2 regions of the Streptomyces sp. NRRL S-920 genome follow, and region 2 is predicted to be linked to the other one. Evidence: riboswitches for the same ligand, from Rfam matches in the RefSeq annotation. Region 2 holds a riboswitch; the other holds the start of a gene.

Region 1 (7,012 bases), on a different contig from region 2:
GCCCGGCGACCGCGCGCAGCAGCGTCGACTTGCCGCTGCCGCTCGGCCCGAGCACACAGACGATCTCATGCTCGGCGACCTCCAGGTCCACGGAGTCGAGCACGGCCCGCGCCCCGAAACGGACGGTCGCCTCACGCAGGCGCAGCAAGGCGGCCGGAATTGGCTGCGGGCCCATCAGAACTCTCCCGAGGTGCGGTCGGTACGGATGCGTTCCAAAAGCAGCAGCGACACCGCGCACACCACCATGAGGATCGTCGAGAGGGCCATCGCCTGCCCGTAGTTGAGGTCCCCGGCGCGTCCGAGCAGCCGCGCCACGGCGACCGGCAGGGTCGGGTTGTCGGGCCGCGCGATGAAGACGGTCGCCCCGAACTCGCCGAGCGAGACGGCGAAGGCGAACCCGGCGGCGATCAGCAGCGCCCGCCGCACCATCGGCAGGTCGACCTCCCGCCACGCCCGCAGCGGCGAGGCGCCGAGCACCGCCGCCGCCTCGCGCAGCCGCCCGTCGACAGCGCGCAGGACGGGCAGCATGGTGCGTACGACGAAGGGCACGCCGACCAGCGCCTGGGCGAGCGGCACCAGGATCCAGGAGGCCCGCAGATCGAGCGGCGGCTCGTCCAGCGTGATGAGGAACCCGAAGCCGACGGTCACCGCCGACACCCCGAGCGGCAGCATAAGCAGCGCGTCGAACCCGCGTACGAGATGACCGGCTCTCCGGGTCAGGGCGGCGGCCGCGAGCCCGCCGATGACGACCGCGATGGCCGTCGCCACGATCGCGTAGTGCAGGGAATTCCAGACCGCCTCGATCGGCGGTACGAGGAAGGCGCCGCCCTCCGCCGAGGTCAGCTCTCTGAAGTACAGGAGGCCGAAGCCGTCCGGACCGTCGAAGGAACGCTGGATCAGCACCCCGAGCGGCAGCAGGATCAGCAGCACGACCGTGGCCATGACCAGTCCGAGCAGCGACCACTGCCCCGCCCCGTGCGGGCGGCGTGCCACGGCCGAGGCGTCGACCAGCTTCAGCGCGCTCTCGCGCCGCCGCACCGTCCACGCGTGGACCGCCAGGATCAGGCCGACCGCCGCGAACTGCACGACCGTCAGCACGGCGGCCGTCGGCAGGTCGAGGAGCTGAGCGGTCTGCCGGTAGATCTCCACTTCGAGCGTCGAGTACGCGGGCCCGCCCAGGATCTGCACGACACCGAAGGAGGTGAAGGTGAAGAGGAAGACCATGAGCGCGGCGGCCGCCACGGCCGGCCCGAGCGCGGGCAGCGTCACGGTCCGCCACGCCGTCCAGCGCGAGGCGCCGAGCATCCGCGCGGCCTCCTCCTGCCGCGGGTCGAGCTGCGACCAGAGCCCGCCGACCGTGCGGACGACCACCGCGTAGTTGAAGAACACGTGCGCGAGCAGGATCGCCCACACGGTGGTGTCCAGGCGCACGCCCCACAGCTCGTCGACGAGCCCTCCCCGCCCGATCAGCGCGAGGAAGGCCGTGCCGACGACGACCGTCGGCAGCACGAACGGCACGGTCACGACGGCCCTCAGCACCTGCTTGCCGGGGAAGTCGAAGCGCGCGAAGACATACGCGCCGGGGAGCGCGATCAGCAGCGTGAGCGCGGTCGAGGCGAGCGCCTGCCAGGTCGTGAACCACAGGACATGGCGGATGTCGGACTGCCCGAGCACCTCCGCGACCCGCCCGAACCGCCAGACCCCGCCGATGTGCAGGCCGCGCGCGACGATCGCCGAGACCGGGTAGGCGAAGAAGACCGCGAAGAACGCGACGGGCAGGGCCATCAGACCGAGCCGCGCCGCGCTTCCGCGACCGAAGCCCGCGCGGGAGCGGGACTTCGTCACTTCCGTACGAGCGAGGTCCACGACTTGATCCACGGCTCGCGGTTGTCGGCGATCTTCTTCGGGGCCATGGTCTGGGGCGCGGCGACCCTCACCCCGTGCTTCGTGAACAGCTCGGGCAGCTCGACGCCCTCGCGCACCGGGTTCACGAACATGTTCAGCGGCATGTCCTGCTGGAACTTCGCGCTCGCGAGGAAGTCGAGGAGCGCCTTGCCGCCCTCGGGGTTCCTGGCGTTGCTCAGCAGACCCGCGTACTCGACCTGGCGGAAGCACGTGCCGGTCGCGACGCCGGTCGGCGCCTGCTTCGGCTGCGGCTTGCCGTAGAGCACCTCGACCGGCGGGGAGGAGGCGTAGGAGACGACGAGCGGCCGGTCGCCCTTGGCCTTCTTGCCGCCCGCGGAGCCGGAGAACTCCTCGTTGTAGGCCTGCTCCCAGCCGTCGACGACCTTCACGCCGTTGGCGTCGAGCTTCTTCCAGTAGCTCTCCCAGCCCTTGTCGCCGTACTTCGCGGCGGTGCCGAGCAGGAAGCCGAGTCCGGGCGACGAGGTCGCGGCGTTCTCGGTGACCAGCAGGTTCTTGTACTGCGGCTTGAGGAGGTCGTCGAAGGACTTCGGCGGCGCCAGCTTCTTGTCGGCGAAGTACTTCTTGTCGTAGTTCACGCAGATGTCGCCGCTGTCCACGGGCGTCACCCGGTGCTTGCCCCCGTCGACGCGGAACTCGGGCTTGATCCTGTCCGAGCCCTTGGCCTCGTACGACTGGAAGAGCCCGTGGTCGAGCGCGCGGGAGAGCAGCGTGTTGTCGACGCCGAAGAAGACGTCGCCCTGCGGGTTGTACTTCGAGAGGACCGCCTTGTTCACGGCGGCGCCCGCGTCACCGTCCTTGAGGACGGTGACCTTGTACCCCGAGCGCTTCTCGAAGTCCTTCAGTACGTCCTTGGAGACGTTGAAGGAGTCGTGGCTGATCAGCGTGACGCTCTTGGAGCCGTCCTTCGTGGAATCGCTGTCGGAGCCGCCGCACGCCGAGACGGCGACGAGCCCGATGCCCACCGCGACGGCGGTGAACGTGACCTTCTTGGTGCTCACTGGAATGTCCTCCTGGGAGACCAGGAAGAGACGCGGCCCTGCCCGCCGGCGAAAGCCCGCGAGCAGGGCGCAACAGCTTGAGTCGTGCCCGAACTTCCTACCCAGAATGACCTGGGCGAGGTTCAGAGGGTCTGCGGCCCACCTGTCCAAGGTGCCGCACTCTCAGCGCTGTGGCGCTCCCCTGTCGGAATATGCAGATGTGTGTACGAGCAGTACGCGATCGCATGTACGAGGCGCACGACCGCCAGACTACCTCTCGGCGGCCGCGAGCTGACCGCACGCCCCGTCGATCTCCTGGCCCCGGGTGTCCCGGATGGTCACCGGCACCCCGTGGGCGGCGATGGCCTCCACGAACGCCTTCTCGTCCTCGGGCCGCGAGGCCGTCCACTTCGATCCCGGCGTCGGGTTCAGCGGAATGAGGTTCACGTGCACCGGCTTGCCCTTGAGCAGCCGGCCGAGGCGGTCACCGCGCCACGCGTGGTCGTTGATGTCGCGGATCAGCGCGTACTCGATGGAGAGGCGGCGCCCGGACTTGGCCGCGTACTCCCAGCCGGCGTCAAGCACCTCCCGCACCTTCCACTTGGTGTTGACCGGCACGAGGGTGTCGCGCAGGTCGTCGTCCGGGGCGTGCAGCGAGATCGCGAGGCGGCACTTGAAGCCCTCGTCGGAGAACCGGTGGATGGCGGGCACGAGCCCGACCGTCGACACCGTGATCCCGCGCTGCGAGAGCCCGAGGCCGTCCGGCTCCGGGTCGGTGAGACGGCGGATGGCGCCGGTCACGCGGTTGTAGTTGGCCAGCGGCTCGCCCATGCCCATGAAGACGATGTTGGACAGACGCGCGGGCCCGCCGGGGATCTCGCCGTCCCTGAGCGCCCGCATGCCGTCGACGATCTGGTGCACGATCTCGGCCGTCGACAGGTTCCGGTCGAGGCCGGCCTGGCCCGTGGCGCAGAACGGGCAGTTCATGCCGCAGCCCGCCTGGGAGCTGATGCACATGGTGACCCGGTCGGGGTAGCGCATGAGCACCGACTCGACGAGCGTGCCGTCGAAGAGCCGCCACAGCGTCTTGCGCGTGGTGTCGTCGTCGCAGCTGATGTGCCGCACCACGGACATCAGGTCGGGCAGCAGCGCTTCCCGGAGCTTGTCGCGCGCACCGGCGGGGATGTCGGTCCACTCCGCCGGGTCGTGGGCGTAGCGCGCGAAGTAGTGCTGCGAGAGCTGCTTGGCGCGGAACGGCTTCTCGCCGGTGGCGGCGACGGCTTCCTTGCGCTCGGCGGGCGTGAGGTCGGCGAGATGCCGCGGGGGCTTCTTGGCTCCGCGGGGCGCGACGAAGGTGAGTTCTCCGGGTACAGGCATGGTCCTTCCAGTGTCGCAGACATACGCCAAGGGGCCCGCCGCCCTGTGGACAACGAGCCCCTTACGCACATACGCGCAGGTCAGAAGGTTAAGCAAGGACCATACGGACGGCCGTGCGGTCGGGCCGTGCGGTCGGTCAGGCGGACCCGACGAAGACCACGAGCAGAAGCCAGACCACCGGCGCCGTCGGCAGCAGGGAGTCGAGCCGGTCCATGATGCCGCCGTGGCCCGGCAGCAGCGTACCCATGTCCTTGATGCCGAGGTCCCGCTTGATCATCGACTCGCCGAGGTCACCGAGCGTGGCGCTCGCCGCGACCGCGAGACCGATCAGCAGGCCCTGCCACCACGTGCCGCCGTCGATCAGGAACTCCATGCACAGCGCGCCCGCGGCCATCGCGAACGTGACCGCGCCGAGCAGGCCCTCGCGGGTCTTGCCGGGGCTGATGCGCGGCGCCAGCTTGTGCTTGCCGAAGCGCCAGCCGATCGCGTACGCCCCGGTGTCGCTGACCACGGTCAGCAGCAGGAACGTGAGCACCCGCCACGGTCCGTCGTCCGCGGTGAGCATCAGCGCCACGAACGTCGCGAGGAAGGGGACGTAGAAGGCCGCGAAGACGCCTGCCGTGACGTCCTTCAGGTAGCCCTCGGGAGGCTCGGTCATACGCCAGACCAGGACCGCGAGCGCGGTGAGCGCCATCGCCACCCACGCGCCCTCGGCCCCCCGGACGTACCCGGCGACGACCATCGCCGTGCCGCCCACCGCGAGCGGCACCAGCGGGGCCTTGATGTCCTTGCGCTCGTCGAGCCGGGAGGTCAGCTCCCAGAGGCCGACCACGACGGCGACCGCTATGACGCCGATGAAGGCGGCCTTGACGATGAAGAGCGACGCGATGATGACCGCGCCGAGTCCCACACCGACTCCTATGGCCGCGCCGAGATCACGACCCGCGCTCTTCTTCTGCGGAGGGCGCGGCGCTGCCGGGGCGGGCTGTGGTGCGCTGGGCATGGGCTCCTGCGGGGGCGCGGGGGTGTCGGGCACGATGGGCATCGGCTGCGTCTCGGGCGGAAGCAGCGCGTCCTGCGCATCGTACGCGGGACCTGCCGGGGGCGCCCCCTGACCAGATCCCTGGTCGGGAGGCCCCCAGTACCCGGCTCTGGGCGGCGCCCCCCAGGAAGAGTCGTTCACGGATCGGATTCCTGATTCCTAGGACTCGAGCCTCAGACTTCGAGCAGCTCGGCTTCCTTGTGCTTGAGCAGCTCGTCCACCTGGGTGACGTACTTCGCCGTGGTGTCGTCCAGCTCCTTCTCGGCGCGGCGGCCCTCGTCCTCACCGATGTCGCCGTCCTTGACGGCCTTGTCGATGGCTTCCTTGGCCTTGCGGCGGATGGAGCGGATCGAGATCTTGGAGTCCTCGGCCTTGGTCTTGGCGACCTTGATGTACTCCTTGCGGCGGTCCTGCGTCAGCTCGGGGAACGTCACCCGGATGATGTTCCCGTCGTTGCTCGGGTTGACGCCGAGGTCGGAGTCGCGGATCGCCTGTTCGATGTTGCGCAGCGCGCTCTTGTCGAACGGGGTCACCACGGCCATCCGCGGCTCGGGCACCGAGAACGAGGCCAGCTGGTTGATCGGCGTCAGTGCACCGTAGTAGTCCGCCACGATCTTGTTGAACATCGCCGGGTGCGCACGGCCGGTGCGGATCGCGGCGAAGTCCTCCTTGGCGACCACGACGGCCTTCTCCATCTTCTCCTCGGCCTCGAGGAGGGTCTCTTCGATCACCACTTGCTCCTGCGTGTCTTGAGTAGGCCCGGCTAGCACAGGGCGGCCGGCTGCGTCGCGTGTCTTTCCTGCACGGTGTCCGACCGGCAGGGCTTTGTCCATCCCTCTCAAGTGACGTCTCGCGTCCGTCTCTTGAGAGCGGCCCAGGTCCTCGGGGTCAGGCCCGGCTTCCCTGGTCGCCCACGAGAGTGCCGATCTTCTCACCCTTGACGGCCCGGGCGATATTGCCTTCGGAGAGCAGCTCGAAGACGAGGATGGGCAGCTTGTTGTCCCGGCACAGCGTGATGGCGGTCATGTCGGCGACCTTGAGGTCGCGCGTGATGACCTCGCCGTAGCCGAGGGCGTCGAACTTCACCGCGTCGGGGTTGGTCTTCGGGTCGGAGTCATAGACGCCGTCCACGCCGTTCTTGCCCATGAGCAGCGCCTCGGCGTCGATCTCCAGGGCGCGCTGCGCGGCGGTGGTGTCGGTGGAGAAGTACGGCATGCCCATACCGGCGCCGAAGATGACCACGCGGCCCTTCTCCAGGTGGCGCACGGCGCGCAGCGGGATGTACGGCTCCGCGACCTGCCCCATGGTGATGGCGGTCTGGACGCGGCAGTCGATGCCCTCCTTCTCCAGGAAGTCCTGGAGGGCCAGGCAGTTCATGACCGTGCCGAGCATGCCCATGTAGTCCGAGCGGGCCCGGTCCATGCCGCGCTGCTGGAGTTCGGCACCGCGGAAGAAGTTGCCGCCGCCGATGACGACGGCGATCTGGGCGCCGTCGCGGACCACGGCCGCGATCTCGCGCGCGATGGCGTGCACCACGTCGGGGTCGACCCCGAGGCCGCCCCCGCCGGCGAACGCCTCGCCGGAGAGCTTCAGCAGGAAGCGTCCGGCAACTTTGCCGTCGTCACTCTTCGAGTCGGCCTTGGTGGTCATGGTGTTCTCGCTTCTCTTACTTGACACACATACGAAGAAG
Region 2 (7,012 bases):
GTTGCGCTATGAGACCGATGATCCTTATGCCGTGCAGCTGACGTTCCATCTGCCTGGCGACGCGCCGGTGACCTGGACCTTCGGGAGGGAGTTGCTGATCGACGGGGTGGGCAGGCCGTGTGGGGTCGGGGACGTGCGCATCGAGCCCACCGATCCCGATCTGCTCGACGAGGCCCTGATCAAGCTTCAGGTCGGCGCTGACCAGGCGCTGTTCCGCGTGGGCATTCCGCCGCTGCTCGCCTTCCTGGACCGTACGGACAAGTTGGTGCCGCTCGGACAGGAGCGCGCGCTCGCCGACTTCGATGCGCATCTGGACGAGACGCTCGACCGGATCCTGGCGGAGGAACAGAACGCGGGATGAGACCCGGGCTCAATGTGCCTATGCCAATGGCAGATTGGTGCATTTGAGGGCATCGCCAGGGCACCGCCACGGCCACCGGGGTGCCGTCTGCGCCTTCGGGACCGTTCCGGGGTCAGACCGTCAGACCGTCAAGCTGCCAGACCGCCAGACCGCCAGACCGCCAGACCGTCAGACCGTCAGGCCTTGCGGCGTCGGCCCTTTCCGCCGCGGGAGGAGCGGCGCGGCGGGGTGCCGGTGGCCGGGGCCGGGGCGCCGGGGCCGGTGGAGCGGTCGGCGGAGACGACCAGGGCGGCCAGCGCGGTCGTCACCGGCACGGAGGCGACCAGGCCGATCGAGCCGATCAGGGTCCGCACGATCTCCTCGGCGACCAACTCGCTGTTGGCGACCGTGCCCACGCTGGACTGCGCGATGGAGAAGAGGAGGAGCAGGGGCAGGGCGGCGCCCGCGTAGGCGAGGACGAGGGTGTTGACGACCGAGGCGATGTGGTCGCGGCCGATGCGGATGCCCGCGCGGTACAGGCCGCGCCAGCCCATGTTCGGGTTGGCCTGGTGCAGTTCCCACACGGCCGAGGTCTGGGTGACCGTCACGTCGTCGAGGACGCCGAGCGAGCCGATGATGACGCCCGCGAGCAGCAGGCCGCTCATGTCGATGGACGGGTACAGGCCGTGGATGAGGCCGGTGTTGTCGTCGGTGTTGCCGGTCAGCGCGGCCCAGCCGATGAAGAGCGAGCCGAGCAGGCCGATCAGCAGGAGGGAGATCAGAGTGCCGAGCACCGCGACCGACGTACGGGCCGTGAGGCCGTGGCAGAGATAGAGCGCGGCCAGCATGATGGCGCTCGCGCCGATCACTGCCACGACCAGCGGGTTCGAGCCTTGGAGGATGGCCGGCAGGATGAAGAAGGTCAGGACCAGGAAGCTGATGGCGAGGGCGACCAGGGCCATCACGCCGCGCAGCCGTCCCACCACGACGACGGCGAGCGCGAAGATGCCGGCGAGCAGCGCCATCGGGAGCTTGCGGTTCACGTCGGTGACCGAATACTGCAACCCCTCGGGCGCCTTGGGCTCGTAGGCGACCACCACCTCTTGGCCCTTGTGGAGTTGCCGGGGCGAGTCCGGCTGGATGATCTCGGTGAACGTGCGGCCCTTGTCCTTGCCGCTGCTCACCTCGATCAGCGCCTTCTTGCAGGTGCCCGTCGCCGAGGACTGGGCGGACCGGCCCTCGGGGGTGGAGGTGTCGCCGTTCGGCTGGGGCTGCGAGGGACTGAGGTCCTTGCAGGGCAGCTCCTGCACCTTCGTGACCTTCGCCGACTGCGTCTGCCGGTCGAAGCCGACGCCGGTCCGCTCGTGCGAGGGGGCGCCACCGGGCCAGAGCACCACCAGGCCCACGACGACCGCGGCGGCGAAGGGGATCAGCACCGCGGCGATGACCTTGCGCAGATGCTGGGAGACGGGAGCGGCCGGACCGTGGCTGTGGGCGTGCCCGTGGCCGTGCCCGTGGTCATGCCCGGGGCCGTCCGGGGGCGGGCCGGAGTGGGGCGGTTGCGCGGGCGGAGGCGGCGGCGGCGCTGTGGTGGTCACTGGCCGATCATCGCAAGAACGGAGGGGGCCCTCTGTTCAGCGCGCCCGAGATGACGCTAGCGTGGAGCCACCTTTGCAATCGCGGGAGCTCGGAGCACCGGGCTGAGAGGGCGCTGACCTCCGTACGAAACGGCACAATTCGTGCACGAGCCGTACGGGATCCGCTGCGTCGACCGCCGAACCTGTTACCGGGTAATGCCGGCGTAGGGAGTAGGTCTCATGACCACATCGGACGCACGCACGCCTGCCTCCAGCCAGGGCGAGTCCCTGAACGAGGCCGGGAAGTCCATCGGCTGGCACAAGGCGTACGTCGAGGGCTCGCGCCCCGACCTGCGCGTGCCGGTCCGCCAGGTGCACCTCACCAATGGCAAGGCCGTCACCCTGTACGACACGTCGGGTCCGTACACCGACCCGAACGCCGAGACCGACGTCCGCCGCGGACTGCCGCCGCTGCGGGAGAACTGGATCATCGCCCGCGGCGACACCGAGGAGTACGTGGGCCGCCCGCCGCGCCCCGAGGACGACGGCATCAAGCACACCTCGCCCCGTGGCGGCCTCAAGAACCTCGACGCGGTCTTCCCCGGCCGCCCCCGCCAGCCGCGCCGCGGCCGCCCGGGGCAGGCGGTGACGCAGCTCGCGTACGCCCGGCGCGGCGAGATCACGCCCGAGATGGAGTTCATCGGGATCCGCGAGAACATCGACCCCGAGATCGTGCGGGCGGAGGTCGCCGCGGGCCGGGCCGTGATTCCCGCGAACGTCAACCACCCGGAGATCGAGCCAATGATCATCGGCAAGAAGTTCCTGGTGAAGGTGAACGCCAACATCGGCAACTCCGCGGTCACCTCCTCCATCGAGGAGGAGGTGGACAAGATGACCTGGGCGACGAAGTGGGGCGCCGACACGGTCATGGACCTCTCCACCGGCCGCAACATCCACACCACCCGCGAGTGGGTCCTGCGCAACTCCCCCGTCCCCATCGGCACCGTGCCGCTCTACCAGGCCCTGGAGAAGGTCGACGGCCAGGCCGAGGCGCTGACCTGGGAGATCTACAAGGACACGGTCATCGAGCAGGCCGAGCAGGGCGTGGACTACATGACGGTGCACGCGGGTGTGCGCCTGCCGTACGTCCCGCTGACCGCCAACCGCAAGACCGGCATCGTCTCGCGCGGCGGTTCGATCATGGCCGCCTGGTGTCTGGCGCACCACAAGGAGAGCTTCCTCTACGAGCACTTCGAGGAGCTGTGCGAAATCCTCGCGGCGTACGACGTGACGTACTCGCTCGGCGACGGTCTGCGGCCCGGTTCGATCGCGGACGCCAATGACGAGGCGCAGTTCGCGGAGTTGCGCACGCTCGGGGAACTCAACACGATCGCCAAGCGTCACAACGTACAGACGATGATCGAGGGCCCCGGTCACGTCCCGATGCACAAGATCAAGGAGAACATCGACCTTCAGCAGGAGATCTGCGAGGAGGCGCCGTTCTACACCCTCGGCCCGCTGACCACGGACATCGCGCCCGCCTATGACCACATCACCTCCGGCATCGGCGCCGCGATGATCGGCTGGTGGGGCACGGCCATGCTCTGCTACGTCACGCCCAAGGAGCACCTGGGCCTGCCCAACCGCGACGACGTGAAGACCGGCGTCATCACGTACAAGATCGCGGCGCACGCGGCGGACCTCGCCAAGGGCCACCCGGGCGCGCAGGACTGGGACGACGCGCTCTCGGACGCGCGCTTCGAATTCCGCTGGGAGGACCAGTTCAACCTCGCCCTGGACCCGGTCACCGCACGGGAGTTCCACGACGAGACGCTGCCCGCCGAGCCCGCGAAGACGGCACACTTCTGCTCGATGTGCGGGCCGAAGTTCTGTTCGATGAAGATCTCCCAGGACATCCGCCGTCGGCACGGCGGTGACCTGGAGGAGAAGGAGATCGAGGCGGGCATGGAGCAGAAGTCCAAGGAGTTCGCCGCGGCGGGCAACCGCGTCTATCTGCCCATCGCCGACTGAGCCGGCGGCTGTGGACGGGGTGTCCGCAGAGCACCGTGGCAGCTCTGCGGACACCCCGGCCTACTCCGGCTTGTGATCGGGCCCGCCGAAGTCCGGGCTGGAGAAGTCCGGGCTGGAGAAGCTCGGCCGTGATCCGGCGGCCGGGCCGCCGTCGGGGCTGCTGAACCCCGGCCGGTCGTAGCCCAGCTGCGGCATGCGGCCGCCCCCTCCGGGGGCTTCGGAAACGTGCGCGCGAGCGGTGCGTACCGCCCCGGGATCCGCCAGGGCCTCCCGGAGGAACGGCACGACCCCCTGCTCCAGGAGGGCCTGTCCCCAGGCCTCCCTGGCTCGGGACACCTCCTCGTACCGCTCGCCGTGGAGCCGTCCCGCCTGGAGCGAGGTGGAGCCGTTGCGCAGGGCCGTCAGGAGCAGGCCGACCGCGCCGACCAGGATGCCCGCGGCGGTGAGCGCGCCGAACAGCCAGCCCGCGGTGAGCAGGGTGTCCGCGAAGGCGGGCTCGGGGTTGAGCATCTTCAGGATGTAGCCGACGAGCAGGAAGATCGCGGCGGCCGTGCCCGCGAGGACGGGCGCGAGGACCGCGACGACGGCAGCCGCCCCGGCTCCCGCCACCGCTGCCGGTTCGGCGACCTCGCCCATCGCCGTGGCGAGGCCGATGCCGCCGGGGCCCGACTCCGCGGCGCTCTCTCCGCTCCCTTCGCGAATCGAGGTGGAGGACGGTCGAGGTTCGCGCAACTCCTCGCGAACCTTCACGTAGTGCGCGTACTCGGCCGCGGCGGCGGCCGTGATCAGTGCTGTCGCGTTCAGGGCCATGGTGCGCAGTTGTTCGGTGTTGAGCCGCTGGCCCACTGCGGCGAGTTCAGGACGGTCAGGTGCGGTGCGCAGCGCCTCGTCGAGGATCCGCTCGTATTCGGGGCGGTCCTCATTGAGCAGGTGTGGAGCGCTGTTCATGTGCATCCCCCGATGCTCCGTAGGGCTAAGGCTCGCATGGCTACGAGCCGTCGGGCAGAAACGGAGGGGAGCCTGCTACGGATAAGCCGATGGTAGAGCCGTGACAGCACGCGGTGACAGGGGGTTTCCAGAATTGGCCCCCCTGGCCAGCGTGATCCTGTAGAGGGGCGCCTGCCCAGCGAACGCTCAGATACCCAGGGGGAGTTGGCAGACCAGTAGCTTTCCGGCCATGGTCACTCCGCCGTCCATCGCGATGGCCAGGCCGTCGGCGTACACGTGCGGCCCCTCGATGACCGGGCCGCCCCCGTCCGACTCGTCCTCGGAGCCGACGTCACCCAGGAGGTAGGGGATGGGGCTGTGGCCGTGGACGATGCGTGTGCCGCCGTACATGTCCAGGAGTTCACGTACGGCCGAGGGGCCGGACTCGTCGCGGAAGGCGAAGCGCTTGGTGAACTTGCGGAAGAGGTCCCAGCATTCGTTGGCGTCGTTGCGGGTGAGGGTCTCGCGGATGGTGTCGTTCACTGCCTCGATCGAGTCGCCGTAATCCAGATAGGCGGTCGTGTCGGAGTGCACGAGGAGATGGCCGTCGGCCTCCTCCATCGCGTCCAGGCGGGCCATCCACTGGAGGTGGTGGTCCTCCAGGCGCTCCATGTCGGTCTTCTGGCCGCCGTTGAGCAGCCAGGCGGCCTGGAAGGTGGCGGTGCCCGCCCCGGAGTTGACGGGGGTGTCGCCGAAGCGCTTGGCGCCGAGCAGGAGCAGCTCGTGGTTGCCCATCAGCGCCTTGCAGTAGCCACCGGCGGCCGCGGCCTCGGCGGACAGCCGCATCACGAGGTCGATCACGCCGATGCCGTCGGGCCCGCGGTCGGTGAAGTCGCCGAGGAACCACAGGCGTGCGTTGCCCGCGGACCAGTTGCCGTCGGCGTCGATGAGGCCCTGCTCCTGGAGGGCCGCGAGCAGCTCGTCCAGATAGCCGTGGACGTCGCCGACGACGAACAGGGGGCCGTGCTCGTCGCCCGGCCGCGGCTGCGGGGGCTCCGGCATGACCTGCACCTGGACGGTGTCCCCGCGGTTGATGACCGGCAGGTCGCGCTGGGTCGGCGTGTAGCCGTCGCCCCGCACCTCACCCGGCGCCGGGACCGGGGGCGCGGGGCTCACCTCGGCGGGGCCGGCTGTCTCATGGACGTACGCCGGTACGCGGAAGTCGCGCAGCGTCGCCGTCCGCACATCGGGTCCCTGACCGGCCCCCTGAGTCATCGACCCCTCCACCACCATTGCGCCGCATCTGCACCGAGAACGGACTGCCTGGTCGCAGCGCCCGCGGTGTCGTCCGCCCATCATAGGAATGCGGCTCCCGCTGTGTGGTGCACCAGGGGTGGTGAATCGGCCCCCGGCACGTGTTCACCGAGGATTTATCCCGAATTGGGCAGAGGTTTCCCTGTTGGTAGCGGGGTGGGAGCAGGCCTCTGCCCGTCATCGTGCGGGTCAGCCGGAGCCCGAGGAGCGCGGCGGGCTGACCGTCGTGCGCGGCGGACGTCGCTCGGACGAGGTGCGCACGATCAGTTCGGTCGGTATCACCTGCTCGACGGGCCGCCCCGAGTCGAGGCCCTCGATGGCGTCGATGAGGAGCTGCACGACGGCCGTGCCGATGCGGCGCGGTTTGAGGGAGAGTGTGGTGATGGGCGGTTCCGTGGTGGCGTACACCATCGACTCGCTACAGCAGACGAGCAGCAGGTCGTCGGGGACGCGCAGGCCGTACCGCCGGGCGGCGGCGAGCAGGTCGGTGCCGTTGGGGTCGAAGAGGCCGTAGACGGCGTCGGGCCGGTCGGGCCTGGCGAGCAGCCGGTCGGCGGCGACGGCGCCCGCGCATGGATCGTGGGCGGGGTAGGACTCGTAGACCGGGTCCTGGCCCACGCGCTCGCACCAGCGCAGATACGCGGTCGTCGACAGATGGGTGTAGGTGTCCGTGGTGGTGCCGGTGAGCAGGCCGATCCGGCGGGCGCCCGCGGCCGCGAGGTGGTCGAGGATCTCCAGGACCGCGGCCTCGTGGTCGTTGTCGACCCAGGCGGTGACGGGCAGCGAGCCCGCCGGGCGGCCGTCGGAGACCACCGGAAGACCC

Evidence for each region. A riboswitch is a leader RNA that binds a small molecule or an ion and turns the genes downstream of it on or off. The one in region 2 is predicted to bind thiamine pyrophosphate.
Region 1: another riboswitch for thiamine pyrophosphate. It lies ahead of IG54_RS0117835 (thiamine ABC transporter substrate-binding protein); the one in region 2 lies ahead of thiC (phosphomethylpyrimidine synthase ThiC).

The regions. Positions count from the first base shown of each region.
Region 1 covers NZ_JODF01000021.1:129,084-136,095, forward strand. The annotation lists gene IG54_RS0117825 (ABC transporter ATP-binding protein) at 1-160, opposite strand, end outside; gene IG54_RS0117830 (ABC transporter permease) at 175-1,866, opposite strand; gene IG54_RS0117835 (thiamine ABC transporter substrate-binding protein) at 1,842-2,924, opposite strand; TPP riboswitch at 3,001-3,117, opposite strand; gene rlmN (23S rRNA (adenine(2503)-C(2))-methyltransferase RlmN) at 3,174-4,280, opposite strand; gene IG54_RS0117845 (phosphatidate cytidylyltransferase) at 4,417-5,463, opposite strand; gene frr (ribosome recycling factor) at 5,496-6,053, opposite strand; gene pyrH (UMP kinase) at 6,211-6,972, opposite strand.
Region 2 covers NZ_JODF01000010.1:64,870-71,881, forward strand. The annotation lists gene IG54_RS0109940 (SsgA family sporulation/cell division regulator) at 1-361, shown strand, start outside; gene IG54_RS0109945 (YibE/F family protein) at 538-1,938, opposite strand; TPP riboswitch at 2,010-2,165, shown strand; gene thiC (phosphomethylpyrimidine synthase ThiC) at 2,158-3,948, shown strand; gene IG54_RS0109955 (hypothetical protein) at 4,009-4,902, opposite strand; gene IG54_RS0109960 (metallophosphoesterase) at 5,083-6,165, opposite strand; gene IG54_RS0109965 (LacI family DNA-binding transcriptional regulator) at 6,379-7,012, opposite strand, start outside.